One region of the Erwinia sp. TECH1 genome, then DNA from elsewhere that is predicted to be linked to it. Evidence: riboswitches for the same ligand, from Rfam matches in the RefSeq annotation. Region 1 holds a riboswitch; each other region holds the start of a gene.
What was found. Region 1 has a riboswitch for thiamine pyrophosphate ahead of thiC (phosphomethylpyrimidine synthase ThiC). Riboswitches for the same ligand answer to the same signal wherever they lie in the genome.
Positions count from the first base shown of each region.

Region 2: it holds a riboswitch for thiamine pyrophosphate, as region 1 does, so the genes downstream of both, thiB (thiamine ABC transporter substrate binding subunit) here and thiC (phosphomethylpyrimidine synthase ThiC) in region 1, are expected to answer to the same signal.
Region 3: it holds a riboswitch for thiamine pyrophosphate, as region 1 does, so the genes downstream of both, ACVWZ0_RS11355 (TenA family protein) here and thiC (phosphomethylpyrimidine synthase ThiC) in region 1, are expected to answer to the same signal.

Region 1 covers NZ_JBSRZK010000001.1:457,957-462,792, reverse strand. The annotation lists gene hemE (uroporphyrinogen decarboxylase) at 1-912, opposite strand, end outside; gene nudC (NAD(+) diphosphatase) at 952-1,725, opposite strand; gene rsd (sigma D regulator) at 1,799-2,302, shown strand; TPP riboswitch at 2,392-2,492, shown strand; gene thiC (phosphomethylpyrimidine synthase ThiC) at 2,568-4,499, shown strand; gene thiE (thiamine phosphate synthase) at 4,499-4,836, shown strand, end outside.
Region 2 covers NZ_JBSRZK010000001.1:1,033,086-1,037,921, forward strand. The annotation lists gene thiP (thiamine/thiamine pyrophosphate ABC transporter permease ThiP) at 1-1,075, opposite strand, end outside; gene thiB (thiamine ABC transporter substrate binding subunit) at 1,051-2,037, opposite strand; TPP riboswitch at 2,077-2,175, opposite strand; gene sgrR (HTH-type transcriptional regulator SgrR) at 2,211-3,872, opposite strand; gene ACVWZ0_RS04775 (sugar efflux transporter) at 4,118-4,836, shown strand, end outside.
Region 3 covers NZ_JBSRZK010000001.1:2,421,272-2,426,107, reverse strand. The annotation lists gene ACVWZ0_RS11360 (FdhF/YdeP family oxidoreductase) at 154-2,475, opposite strand; TPP riboswitch at 2,657-2,759, shown strand; gene ACVWZ0_RS11355 (TenA family protein) at 2,805-3,491, shown strand; gene ACVWZ0_RS11350 (ABC transporter ATP-binding protein) at 3,488-4,207, shown strand; gene ACVWZ0_RS11345 (ABC transporter permease) at 4,204-4,836, shown strand, end outside.

The DNA of each region.
Region 1 (4,836 bases):
AATACGGGCAGGCGTGGCATAAAGCATAGAAGGATCCATGTTGCCCTGCAGCGCCACTTTATGGCCAACGCGTCGACGCGCCTCGCCAATATCGGTGGTCCAGTCCAGACCAAGCGCGTCGCAGCCGGTTTCCGCCATCGCTTCCAGCCACTGGCCGCCGCCCTTGGTAAACAGCGTCACGGGCACGCGGCGACCGTCGTTTTCACGCTGCAGGCCATCGACGATTTTATGCATGTAGTGCAGGGAGAACTGCAAATAGTCGCGCCCGGTCAGCACGCCGCCCCAGGTGTCGAAAATCATCACCGACTGCGCGCCCGCGCGGATCTGTGCGTTCAGATAGAGCGTAACGCTGTCGGCCAGCTTATCCAGCATCAGATGCAGGGTTTCCGGCTCGGCATACATCATTTTTTTCAGTTTAGTGAAGGCCTTACTGCTGCCACCTTCCACCATGTAGGTCGCCAGCGTCCACGGACTGCCGGAAAAACCGATCAGCGGCACCGCGCCCTGTAAATTTTTACGAATGGTGCGCACCGCATTCATCACGTAGCCCAGCTCCTGTTCGGGATCGAACACGGGCAGTTTTTCGACGTCCGCACGGCAGGTCACAGGCGAGGAGAAGCGCGGGCCTTCGCCAGCTTCAAAATAGAGTCCCAGCCCCATCGCATCAGGGATGGTCAGGATATCAGAGAAGAGGATCGCCGCATCCAGCGCGTAGCGACGCAGCGGTTGCAGCGTGACTTCACAGGCCAGCTCAGCATTTTTACACAGCGACATAAAGTCGCCGGCCTGGGCGCGCGTCGCCTTGTACTCCGGCAAATACCGTCCGGCCTGACGCATCATCCATACGGGCGTAACGTCTACCGGCTGACGCAGCAGAGCACGCAAATAACGATCGTTCTTCAGTTCACTCATCTTCAGGACTCTTTTTCATTCAGACGCACAGTATATCAGTTATTCCGCAGCGGCGCGGCAGAGCGCGACGGTGTCTTCTATCAGCCGACGGGCCACCGTTCCCGCCGGCGGCAGCTGTGGCAAGGCGTCGTAGCGATACCAGTTGGCATCCAGCAGCTCTTTGGGATCAATGTTGATCTCGCCGCTGTCGTAGTCGGCCATAAACGCCATCATCAATGACTGCGGGAAAGGCCAGGGCTGCGAGGAAACATAGCGCAGGTTTTTCACCTTGATGCCGCTCTCCTCCATCACCTCGCGCGCTACGGTTTGCTCCAGCGTTTCGCCTACCTCCACAAAACCCGCCAGCACCGTGTAGATGCCGTTGCGGTGTCGGGTATGCTGAGCCAGCAGGATTTCATCGCCGCGACGAATGGCCACGATGATGCAGGGCGCAATTTGCGGATAATAGCGCTGGCGGCAGTGGCCACACAGGCAGGCCCATTCCGTTTTGCTGCGATGCATCGCGTGTCCACAGTAGCCGCACCACTGATGCGAGCGATAAAATTCGGCCAGCTGGATGCCGCGTCCCGCCAGCTGAAACAGGGCGGGATCCTGATCGAGCAGCTGCCGCAGCGACGCCATCCCTTCCGGACGATTTTCGCTAATCAGCCGTACAGGTTCGCCCTGCCATTCGCCAATCAGCGCGCCTTTCGAGCCGGCCAGGCCTAAATCTTGTGCGTTTCCGTACGGTAATTGACCTTTTGGCAGCCAAAGTTTCTGTTCATGGCTGACAATCCACCAGCCAGCGTCTACGCTTGAAATCTCAAGTTCCATAAATTGCTCATCCTCACTTCACGCACTTACCGGATTGGGATAGACAGTTAAAATAACACTTTTGGAGTCACTCATGCTTGACCAGCTGGAAGTTTTGGCCTCACGCGTAGGCGGATGCAGCGAACTGGTAGACTTTTGCCTTCACTCACGCAAGCAGTTGTTAGTTGCTTATTATCAAATGGTTGGCATGAAGCCTAACAAAGAATCGCTGACTACGCTCGACGAAGAGGCGCTGGATAACTTCTGTCAAAGCCTGGTTGATTATCTCTCAACCGGCCACTTCACGGCGTACGAACGGTTTATTCAGGAAATGGAAGGCACCGACCAGCTGGCCAAAGCGGCGCTGATTTATCCTTCGCTACAGGCGAATACCGAACAGATTATGGCGATTTACGACGCCCATCTGGAAAACGCCATCGATCACGATAACTATCTGGAGTTCCAGCAGGCGCTGTCGATCGTCGGCGAAGCGCTGGAAGCCCGCTTCACCCTGGAAGATAAATTTATTCAGCTGGCGCTGGAGAAGTATGCGGATAAGTCCGCCGCTAATGACTCTGCGATGGCTCGTCCTGCCTGAAAAGTTAACTGTTTAATCCCTTGAGCTTTCCATAACGCCCCTTTATGCTGAAAAGGCAATCGCATGATTGCCTCTGGCGAAAGCCAGACTTCTTCTTGTCGGAGTGCCCCTCGGGGCTGAGACCGTTAATTCGGGATCCGCGGAACCTGATCAGGTTAGAACCTGCGAAGGGAACAAGAGTAAAGATCCAGGTCAGGGCCATCGGCTCTGCGCTTACTCCTCCGAACTCCGGACAAGCAAATTTCCCTTAAGTCAGGAACTTGCTATGTCTACCCAGGTTAAGAAATCCAACCGCCGCGAACAGCGCGCTGAAGCGCAGCAGTTTATCGCTGCTTTACAGGGCACTGCTTTCCCCAATTCCAGACGCATTTATCTGACCGGTTCGCGAGCCGATCTGCGCGTTCCCATGCGTGAAATTCAGCTCTCGCCCACCCTGACCGGCGGCGGCAAAGACAATCCACAGTTTGAAGAAAACGAACCGGTGCCGGTTTACGATACCGCCGGCCCTTATGGCGATCCCGACGCCGCTATTGACGTGCGTGCCGGTATCGCCAGGCTGCGGGAAAGCTGGATTGCAGAGCGCGCCGATACGCAACCGATTGAGCAATTAAGCTCCGTTTATACGCAGCAGCGTCTGGCGGACGAAGGGCTTGATCATCTGCGCTTTGAGAATCTGCCGCGGCCGCGCCGCGCCCAGGCTGGTCGCCGCGTCACGCAGCTGCACTACGCGCGCCAGGGCATTATCACGCCGGAAATGGAATTTATCGCGCTGCGCGAAAACATGGGCCGCGAGCGCGTTCGCAGCGAGGTGCTGTTGCAGCAGCATCCGGGACAGGATTTTGGCGCGCGGCTGCCGGAAAATATCACCGCCGAGTTTGTTCGTCAGGAAGTGGCTGCCGGACGCGCGATTATCCCGGCCAATATCAACCATCCTGAATCGGAGCCGATGATTATCGGCCGCAATTTCCTGGTGAAGATCAACGCCAATATCGGCAACTCTGCGGTCAGTTCTTCGATTGAAGAAGAGGTCGAAAAGCTGGTCTGGTCGGCACGCTGGGGAGCGGATACGGTGATGGACCTCTCCACCGGGCGAAATATCCATGAAACCCGCGAGTGGATCCTGCGCAACAGCCCGCTGCCGATTGGTACGGTGCCGATCTATCAGGCGCTGGAAAAAGTCAACGGCGTGGCGGAAGACCTCAACTGGGAAATATTCCGCGACACACTGCTGGAGCAGGCTGAGCAGGGCGTGGATTACTTCACCATCCATGCCGGCGTGCTGCTGCGCTATGTGCCGATGACGGCGAAACGCCTGACCGGCATCGTTTCGCGCGGCGGCTCCATTATGGCGAAGTGGTGCCTGTCGCATCATCGTGAAAGCTTTCTCTACGAACGCTTCAGTGACATTTGCGAGATCTGCGCCGCTTACGACGTCTCGCTGTCGCTGGGTGACGGCCTGCGTCCTGGCTCAATACAGGATGCCAACGACGAGGCGCAGTTTGCCGAGCTGCGCACGCTGGGCGAGCTGACGAAAATCGCCTGGGAATATGACGTGCAGGTGATGATTGAAGGGCCGGGACACGTGCCGATGCAAATGATCAGACGCAATATGACCGAGCAGCTCGAACACTGCCACGAGGCGCCTTTCTATACGCTTGGCCCGCTGACTACCGATATCGCGCCTGGCTACGACCATTTTACCTCCGGCATCGGCGCGGCGATGATTGGCTGGTTCGGCTGCGCCATGCTCTGCTACGTTACGCCGAAAGAACATCTGGGCCTGCCGAATAAAGAAGATGTCAAACAAGGTTTGATTACCTACAAGATCGCGGCCCACGCGGCGGATCTTGCCAAAGGCCATCCCGGCGCGCAGATCCGTGACAACGCCATGTCGAAAGCGCGTTTTGAATTCCGCTGGGAAGATCAGTTCAACCTGGCGCTGGATCCGCATACCGCACGCGCTTTCCACGATGAAACGCTGCCGCAGGAGTCCGGTAAGGTTGCCCACTTCTGCTCCATGTGCGGCCCGAAATTCTGCTCGATGAAAATCACCCAGGAAGTCCGCGAATACGCAGCAAAACAGGAAGCGGAAGCAGAGCCGATAGCGATCGGCATGGCGGAGATGTCAGAGACGTTCCGCCGTCGTGGCGGCGAGCTTTACCATGCCATGGATGCCTTAACGCAGGAGGAAAAATAATGAGCCGTAGCGCTTTTCCCCTGACGGCAGCCAGGCTGGGGCTTTATCCGGTGGTGGACAGCGTCATCTGGATCGAGCGTTTGCTGGCGGCTGGCGTGCGCACTATCCAGCTGCGCATTAAAGATCTGCCGGAAGCGGCGGTGGAACAGGATATCGCCGCGGCCATCGAGTTAGGTAAACGCTATCAGGCCCGTCTGTTTATCAACGATTACTGGCGGCTGGCGATTCAGCATGGCGCCTATGGCGTACACCTGGGCCAAAAAGATCTGGCTATTGCCGATCTGGATGCGATCCACCGCGCCGGGCTGCGGCTGGGGTTATCCACGCATGATGACGC
Region 2 (4,836 bases), 580 kb from region 1:
TGCTCCACAGCAGCATCGTGGTCAGCAGCACGCAGAGCACGCCGGCGCCCAGGGCGATGCGTAGCGAGGTAAAGGTCGCCTGCCAGAGCGCGGGCTGTTGCAGGACGCTAAACAGGTTGCTGTTCAGGCCGCTGGCAGTCACGGCCAACAGCGGCGGCGCGATCAGCAGCAGCAGCAGCAACAGCAGTACGCCGTCCAGCAGCTTCGCGCCCGGCGCTTCCTGCTTATCCCGCCAGCCTTGCAGATGAGTGGTGCCTGACGGCAGCGCTTTACTCAGCCGCTGGCTCAGCAACACCAGGCTCAGGCAGCAGATCATTTGCAGCAGCGCCAGTAAGGCGGCGCGGCCGGGATCGTAATCAAAATTCAGCGCCTGAAAAATCGCCAGCTCGATAGTGGTGGCCTTAGGGCCGCCGCCCAGCGCCAGCACGGTGGCGAAGCTGGCGAAGCAGAGCATAAAGATCAGCGAGCCGACCGGCAGCAGCTGGCGCCGCAGCCAGGGCCACTCAACCAGGCGAAACTGATGCCAGCCCGTGACGCCCAGCTGCGCGGCCAGCTGGCGCTGTTCGGTGGGGATTTGCTCCAGCGTTTGCAGTAGCAGCCTGGCGGCCAGCGGCAGGTTAAAAAAGACGTGCGCCAACAAAATGCCCTGCAAACCATAAGGCGTAAAGTGATAGTCCACGCCCAGCCAGGCGCACAGCGACGCCAGCCATCCCGTACGCCCGTAAACGCTGAGGATACCGAATACCGCCACCAGCACCGGCAGCACCAGCGTCATCGCGCAAAGGCGCAGCACGAGTTGCCTGCCCGGAAAGCGGCGGCGATACAACGCCCGCGCCAGCGGCACGGCGGGCGTCAGCGCCAGCAAAGCGGAGAGAAACGCCTGCCAGAAGGAAAAGCGGAGGACGTGCCACAGATAGCTGTCTTCCCAAAGCGCGCGGGCGCTGACCGGCGCGTTGCGCCCCAGCGCGATAAAGGCGAGCAGCGCCACGGCGACCAGCAGCGTGGCGGCCAGGCAGCCAGGAACGAGGCTGCCTGAAGGCTGATAGCTGGCTAGCGGCTGACGGCGCGTTGCCATTCGCTGATCCATTGGCTGCGATGGCTGGCGACGTCCTGCGACGAATATTGCAGCGTGGTTTTCGGCAGGGTCAGCGTGTCAAAGCCTGCCGGCAGCTTGCCCGCCACGGCGGGATACATCCAGTTGCCCTGCGGAATGGTCTGCTGGAAAGGCTGAGCCAGTATAAACTGCATAAACTTCTGCGCCAGCTGCGGCTGTTTACTGGTTTTAAGCTGCCCGGCGACTTCCACCTGGAGGTAATGACCTTCACTAAAGTCGGCAGCGGCATACTGCGTTTTTTTCTCGGCAATCAAATGATAAGCGGGTGAGGTGGTGTAGCTCAGCACCATGTCGGCTTCGCCCTTCAGAAACAGGCCGTAAGCCTCGCTCCAGCCTTTGGTCACGGTCACGGTTTTCTGCGCCAGCTTCTGCCAGGCGGCGGGCGCGTTATCGCCATAGACTTTCTGCATCCACAGCAGCAGGCCCAGTCCCGGCGTGCTGGTGCGCGGATCTTCGTAGATAATTTTCAGCGGCTGACTGCCCTCGACCAGCTCTTTCAGGCTTTTGGGCGGGTTTTGCAGTTTAGTTTTGTCATAGACAAAGGCGAACCAGCCGTAGTCGTAGGGAACGAAAGTGCTGTTTGACCAGCCGCCCGGCACGGTGACGCTGCGCGTATCGACGCCGCTGGCGGCAAACAGTCCGGTTTTTTCCGCCGCGTCCAGCAGGTTGTTATCCAGCCCCAGCACCACGTCGGCGCGGCTGTTTTTCCCTTCCATACGCAGGCGGTTCAGCAGCGCGACGCCGTCGGGCAGGGCGACATAGCGCAGCTCGCAGCCGCAGTCGGCCTCAAAAGCCTTTTTAATGGCCGGACCGGGTCCCCATTCGGAAGAGAAGGAGTCATAGGTATAAACCGTCAGCGCGGGTTTGGCGGCAACGGCGGAAAGCGAGCAGAGCAGCAGCAGAGGCAGGATTTTTTTTAGCACCTGGAGTTCCTTGAGGGTCAGGCGACGCGCGATCTGAGCAGGTGAAGCACTCTCAAATCCCTACGCCGGTATTAGCCGGGTCAGGTTCGACGGGTTTATCTCAGCGTCGGCCAATGCCGCGCACCCCGTTGAGAACGGCTTATTCTAATGATTTCTACAGGGTAGCGAAAGCATCATGATTCGGGCGGTGCAAACCACGCGGACTTGAAGTCAAACCAGCCCAGCGTATTCATGCGCACCCCGCGCATACTGCGTTCGCCTTCCAGCAGCAGCCAGTGATGGAAAAGCGGATGAAAGTAGCAGTCGGCTGTCAGCTGCCTGCTCCAGTCGGCCAGCGGGAGCTGCTGTTCGCGCCAGCGCTGCGCATCCTGCTGCCAGTCAATCGGCACGCAGTGTTGCAGCAGCGGGATCTCATACAGCAGGGCAAACAGCGAAAACTCCAGCGGCAGCGTAAAGTTAGCGCTGCCCAGCCAGATGTCGCTTTCCGCCTCGCCCTGATGCCAGCTGGCGTAATCGACCTGCTTCGTAACCAGCGTCACCCCTTGCGCAGCCAGCAGCGGCTGGAGCAAATTAGCAATAGCCTGATGCTCAAGATGATCGCCATACCAGGTCAGCGTAAGCGAGGTCAGGCCCGTCGGCTTTTCCGGCGCGTCCAGATCGCGTCGATGATGCCAGCGCGGCAGCAGCCCGTAGGCCGGAAACCAGTAGCGCTGATAGCCCGCTCCGGCACGGTTCAGCAACGCTATCGGGTTGGCGATGGCGCTGACCCAGCGACGGATCTGCTCGTCCCGTCCCAGCGGCGAACGCTGGTCGAACAGCAGAAAATAGCAGCCTTCTTCAAGGCGGCTCTCTTCCGATTTTTCATCCAGGCTGCCGCCTTCCAGCCTGACGCCGGAATAGACCAGCTCCTCGCTGATTTCCGGTAATACCCAGATGTTGACCTCATCAAGCAGCGCGCGGTAGCCGAAATAGGCGTCGAAGGCTTCGATCTTAAGCTGGCTCTGCTGATTACGCACCACGGCATAGGGCCCGGTGCCGACGGGCTGACGGCTGAAATCGGGCAGAAAAGGCCACTCTTTCGGCACGATCAGCGCGCCGACGCCCGCCAGCAGCCACGGCAGCCAGCGGTCGGGCTGGTGCAGATGAATATCCAGCGTCCAGGGCGTGGAAGAGTGAATACGGACGATATTGGCGAAAAGCGGCTGCGTCCGCGCGCGTTCCAGCGTGGCGATCACATCCGCCATCTCCAGCTCGCGTCCGTGATGGAAATGCACCGCAGGGCGTAAATAGAAGCGCCAGTGCAGCGAAGAAACCGACTGCCAGTGGTGGGCGATATCCGGCTCGATTTCCCCGTTTTCCTCATTTATGCGCGTCAGGCCGCTGAAGATCTGCCGGGCCAGATGCGTTTCCGAACGACGCAACGCGGTGGCGGGATTCAGGTTCAGCAGCGAGCGATAATAGAGCACCCGCAGGATATGTTTTCCCTGGCGAAAGCTGCGGCCGAGATGAGAGAGCAGCATCTGCCGCACGGTATTTTTATCGCCGACCAGCTGCACCAGCTGATCGATGCGATCCTGCTCCAGCAGGTCTTCCGCGCGCTGCTGCTGCAGCGCCAGGCCCGTATAGTGAAACGTCAGCTTCGAGCGCTTGCCGCGCCCGGCTTCTGCCTGCCAGGTTAGCCAGCCCGCCTGCTGCATGGCGCCAAGCAGGTTACGCATATGGCGACGCGAACAGCTAAGCTGGAGCGCCAGCTGGTCGAGCGTGGTTTCCTGCGGCTGGCCCTCGCAGCTCTGCCAGAGCCGGATAAACTGCTGCTGTAAACGCGTTGATTGCATAAAAGGGGAACTCTTGCTGAAAAGTCGCCTGTTTTTCTTGCCCTATATTAAGGCAATACTGGTTAGCGATGAAAGTGCGGGAGGCATTCTTTTGAATGGCGCGCTTTCAAGACTTTATATCTGAGTAAGGTGTGCTTTCACCAGCCAGCAGGCGTCTTGCCCGCTGGCTTTTTTCATTTCCCGTTTTCTTCTATGCTTGCTGTTTGCGCCCGCGTGCGGGCCTCTTTATTTGCAAGGGATGTGGTATGAAATCGTTGCTTACGCGTCAACGTCGTATTAACCCGGTTTACCTCGCTTTTATGGCTGTCTCTTTTATGGTGGGTATCGCGGGGGCGCTACAGGCGCCAACGCTGAGCCTGTTTCTGACGCGCGAAGTGGGCGAGCGGCCATTCTGGGTGGGGCTGTTTTATACCGTGAACGCAATTGCCGGTATTGCGGTCAGCCTGCTGCTGGCGAAACGATCGGACAACCGTGGCGATCGACGTATGCTGATCCTCTTTTGCTGTCTGATGGCGACAGGCAACGCGCTGCTGTTCGCTTTTAACCGCGATTATCTGACGCTGATCACTTTTGGCGTGCTGCTGTCAGCGTTGGCCAGCGTCGCCATGCCGCAAATTTTTGCGCTGGCGCGCGAGTATGCGGACAGCTCTGCGCGTGAAGTCGTGATGTTCAGTTCGGTAATGCGCGCCCAGCTTTCGCTGGCGTGGGTGATCGGCCCGCCGCTCTCTTTCGCGCTGGCGTTGAACTACGGCTTTACCACCATGTTTTCCGTTGCCGCCGCGCTGTTTGTGCTCTGCATCGCGCTGATCTGGTTTGCGCTGCCTTCCGTACCACGAGTGGAACAGTCGCCGGAGGTGGTTATCACGCAAATCAGCGCGTGGAAAAACAGAGACGTGCGGCTGCTGTTTATCGCCTCGCTGCTGATGTGGACCTGCAACACCATGTATATCATTGATATGCCGCT
Region 3 (4,836 bases), 2.0 Mb from region 1:
TTTTATTACTGCGGATATTCGGGAAGCTCAGTAACCTCGCAGGAGAAAGGATTGCGTGCTCAGGGTACGCTCAGCTGAAGCAATTTTAAAGCCATTACGTTTATTTTTGCGGGGTCAGGAAGAAAAGGAGAGGTCGCCCCCTCCTTCCCATTTTTAGCGCAGCGTGCCCGACGTTTCGGTCGCTTCTGCGTGCTCCAGCGCGACAGGAATGCTTTTATAAGCCGGAATACCGCTTTCGGTATCGAAGCTGTCCAGCGGCACCAGCACGTTGGCTTCCGGATAGTAGGCCGCGACCGAGCCAGGCGCCATGTCGTAAACCACTATCGTCAGATTATCCAGGCGTCGCGAGGTCTGCTTGCCGTCCGGATCGAGCGCCACCATATGCACCTTGTCGCCGACCCGCAGGCGGCGTTTTTCTGCCTCATCTGCCGAGATAAACAGCACGTCCCGCCTTCCCGTCACGCCGCGATAGCGATCGTTCAGCCCGTACAGCGTGGTGTTGTACTGATCGTGACTGCGCAGCGTCGTCAGCACCAAATCGTGGCACTTCAGCGAACGCGGATCCTCGTTAATGCCCTGCATGATCTTAAACTGCGCTTTACCCGACGGCGTCAGCCATTTGCGTTCCGACGCGGCGTTGTAAAGACGGAAGCCGCCCGGCTGTAGGATCTTGCGGTTAAAATCCTCAAAGGCCGGGAAAACGGCTTCGATAGCCTGGCGGATAAAGCTGTAGTCGCCGATCATTCTGTCCCAGTTCACCTTAGTGTTGGGCAGCGTGGCTTTCGCCAGACCCGCTACGATGGCCGGCTCCGACTTCAGCCATTCCGAAGCGGGCTTCAGCGAGCCGCGCGAGGCGTGCACCATCGACATGGAATCTTCCACGGTCACGCTCTGCTCGCCCGATGCCTGCCTGTCGATTTCGGTTCGGCCAAGCACCGGCAGCAGATAGTTATGTTTGCCCAACAGCAGATGCGAGCGGTTCAGCTTGGTCGCCATATGCACCACCAGATCCAGCTTGCGCATCGCCTCGAAGGTTTGCTGCGGATCGGAGATCGCCTCCGCCAGGTTGCCGCCCAGGCAAAGCAGTGCTTTGGAGTGGCCGTCGCGGATCGCCTGAATAGCCTGCACCGCACCGTGTCCATGTTTCTGCGGCGGCTTAAAGCCAAACACTTTTTCCAGGTTGTCCAGCAGCGACTGCGGCGGGATTTCAGTAATGCCGACGGTACGATCGCCCTGTACGTTAGAGTGGCCGCGCAGTGGGCAGATGCCCGCGCCTTTCTTGCCGATATTGCCACGCATCAACAGCAGGTTAGCGATTTGCTGTACATTTTGCGTGCCGTACTGGTGCTGGGTGATACCCATGCCGTAACAGATAATGGTTCTTTCTGCTTTGGCATACAGGTGGGCAATATTCTGGATCTCTTCAAACGTCATACCGGAGACTTTCAGAATATGCGGCCAGTCGGTGGCATCCAGGTCCGCCTTCAGGGCGTCAAAACCTTCGGTATGTTCGCTGATAAAGCTTTCGTCCAGCACGCCGGGCTCTCCGGCCGCCAGCGCCCGCTCGTGCATCACCAGCAGACACTTCATCACGCCTTTCAGCATGGCGGCATCGCCGCCAACGCGCACTTTGTAATAGGTAGAAGCGAGCGTGGTGGAGCTGAGCGACAGCATTTCTACCGGGCTTTGCGGAGAGGTAAAGCGTTCAAGCCCTCTTTCCCGCAGCGGATTGATCGCCACGATGGTTGCGCCGCGTTTGGAGACTTCACGTAGCGTACCCAGCATGCGTGGATGATTAGTGCCGGGGTTATGGCCGATACACAGCACCAGATCGCAGTGATCGAAATCTTCCAGTTCGATGGTGCCTTTGCCTATGCCGATGGACTGCGGCAGGCCGACGCTGGTCGGCTCATGGCACATATTAGAGCAATCCGGGAAATTATTAGTGCCGTATTCGCGCGCGAACAGCTGCCAGAGAAACGCTGCTTCGTTAGAAGCGCGGCCTGAGGTATAGAACTCCACGCTATCCGGATCTTCGTAGCTTTGCAGCTTTTCGCCGATTTCACGGAAGGCGGTTTCCCATTCTATAGGCTGATAGGTATCGGTGGCCGCATCGTATTTCATCGGGTGAGTCAGACGGCCTTCGCCTTCCAGCTCAAAAGCGTTGCGTTGCCAAAGCTCACTGACGGTATGGGCAGAGAAAAATTCCGGCGTGGTGCGCTTGCTGGTGGCTTCCCAGGAAACGGCCTTGGCGCCATTTTCGCAAAATTCAAAGGAGGAACCGTGCTGAGGATCGGGCCACGCGCAGCCGGGACAATCGAAGCCCTGCGGCTGGTTGACTTTAAACAACGCGATCACGTCCTGTTTGACCGACATCTGGCCGCGGATCGCGTCGGCAACGGCCTTTAACGCTCCCCACCCCCCCGCTGAACCACCGTAAGGCGCTATTCCAATAGTCTTATTTTGTTGTTTCATACGACTCCGCATCACATTACAAACCAGTTTTTAGCTTAGAACAGCATGCGGCTTCCGACCGGTTTTTTGCTTTCAGAATGTTACCGAATGGCGCTATTAATAACCCATAGAGGCCAGCGACCTGAATCCACAATGGTGCTGAGCCTGCGCATTGTAAACAGAAAGTAAATACCGTATAACAATACGCACCGAGGGGTGTCCTGTTACGGGCTGAGATGGCGCAAGCCGAACCCTTTGAACCTGATCTGGGTCATGCCAGCGAAGGGACGGCTGAGCCAGATAACGCACGTTCCCGCGCCTGACCGGATCTCAAGTATTGAGGAGGTTCCGTGTTTGACGGTTTCTACGGACGGCTGCGTCAACAGACCGGCGATCGCTGGCTGCACTATATCCATCACCCTTTTGTTCGCCAGCTGGCTGACGGCACCCTGCCTGCGTCGGCTTTTCGCCGTTACCTTATCCAGGACTATCTGTTCCTTATCCATTTTGCCCGCGCCTACGCGCTGCTGGTCAGCAAATTTCAAACGCTGCCGGAGATGCGTGCGGCAATCCGCTCGCTGAACGCCATCGTCGACGAACTGCCGCTCCACGTGCGCTACTGCGCGCAGTGGGGCCTGACCGGGAAGGCGATGGCGGCGGAAACCGAGGCGCCAGAAACGCTAAATTATACCCGCTATGTGCTGGATATTGGTCACGCGGGCGACGCGCTCGATCTGTTGACCGCCCTGATGCCCTGCGTGGCTGGCTATGCCGAGATCGGCGTCGGCTTGCTGAACGATACGCAAACCGTATTGACCGGCAATCCCTACGCGCCGTGGATTGAAAACTATGGCGCTCCGCTTTACCTGAGCGGCGTGCAGGCTTCGCTGACGCTGTTTGAAAACCTGGCCGCCCAGCGCGGCGGCGCGAGCCGCTTTGAGGCGCTGGCGGGAATATTCGCCACCGCGACACGGCTGGAAACGGCATTCTGGCAGATGGGGCTTGATGCTGCCTGTGCTACGCCGGAAGCGCGATGACGCCGGGTATAGAGGTGAAGGCGGTCAGCCTGCATTTTAGCGATCGTACGTTATTTAAGCAGCTGAGCTTTACGCTGGCAGGTGGCCGCTTTACTTCTCTGCTTGGCCCCAGCGGCGTCGGTAAAAGCAGCCTGCTGAAGATCATTGCGGGGCTGCTTGCACCCTCGACAGGATCGGTGCTGGGTAGCGATGGGCTGCCGGTTGCCGGACGCATCGCCTGGATGGGACAGCGGGATCTGCTCTATCCGTGGCTTAGCGCGATCGATAATGTCGCGCTGGGTGCGCGTTTACGCGGCGAGAAAGCTGACAGACAATGGGCAGAACATCTGCTTGAACGCGTGGGCCTGGCTGGCAATGCCGGCGCGCTGCCCACCACGCTGTCGGGCGGGATGCGTCAGCGTGTCGCGCTCGCCCGGACCTTGTACGAGCGACGGCCCATTGTGCTAATGGATGAACCCTTTTCCGCTCTTGATGCCATTACCCGCGCCCAAATTCAGGCGCTGGCCGCAGAGCTGCTGGCCGACTGCACCGTGCTGCTGATTACGCACGATCCAGTAGAAGCCTGTCGCCTCAGTCATCGCCTGCTGATCCTTTCTGCTGCCGGGCTTAGCGAGCTTCCTGAGCTGGCTGGTCAGCCGCCGCGAGCGCCCGACGATCCCAATTTATTGCGTAGCCAGGCGCAGCTTATGCGCCAGCTGACAGAGGACATGGCATGAATGCAGCAACGATACGCCGTGGCGTCACGGTATTTGTCGGGCTGATGGCGCTGTGGCAGCTGGCCACGCCTGGCAGCATCCCGGCTTTTCTGTTGCCCTCGCCCATCGCCGTGGCTGCGGCTATGCGGGATAACGCTGGCTATCTCGCTTACCACACGCTTATTACCGCTACTGAAATCGCCGGCGGGCTTATCGCGGGCGTGCTGCTCGGCGCCCTGCTGGCGCTGCTGATGACCTTTTCGCCCGGCCTGCAACGCTGGCTGATGCCGCTGGTATTGACCAGCCAGGCGATCCCCGTGTTTGCGCTGGCGCCGCTGCTGGTGCTCTGGTTTGGCTTCGGCATCAGCGCCAAAATTGTGATGGCGATCCTGGTGATTTTTTTCCCGGTTGCCTCCGCTTTTTTTGATGGCTTACGGCGGGTCGAACAGGACTATCTGGATCTGGCGCGCACGATGGGTGCCTCTTCCGCTTCGCAGCTGCGGCATGTGCGGCTGATGGCGGCGCTGCCGGCCTTTGGCTCAGGGCTGCGGATGGCGGTCGCCGTCGCGCCCATTGGTGCGATTGTCGGCGAATGGGTGGGCTCCGCCGAAGGATTGGGGTTTGTAATGCTGAATGCTAACGCGCGAATG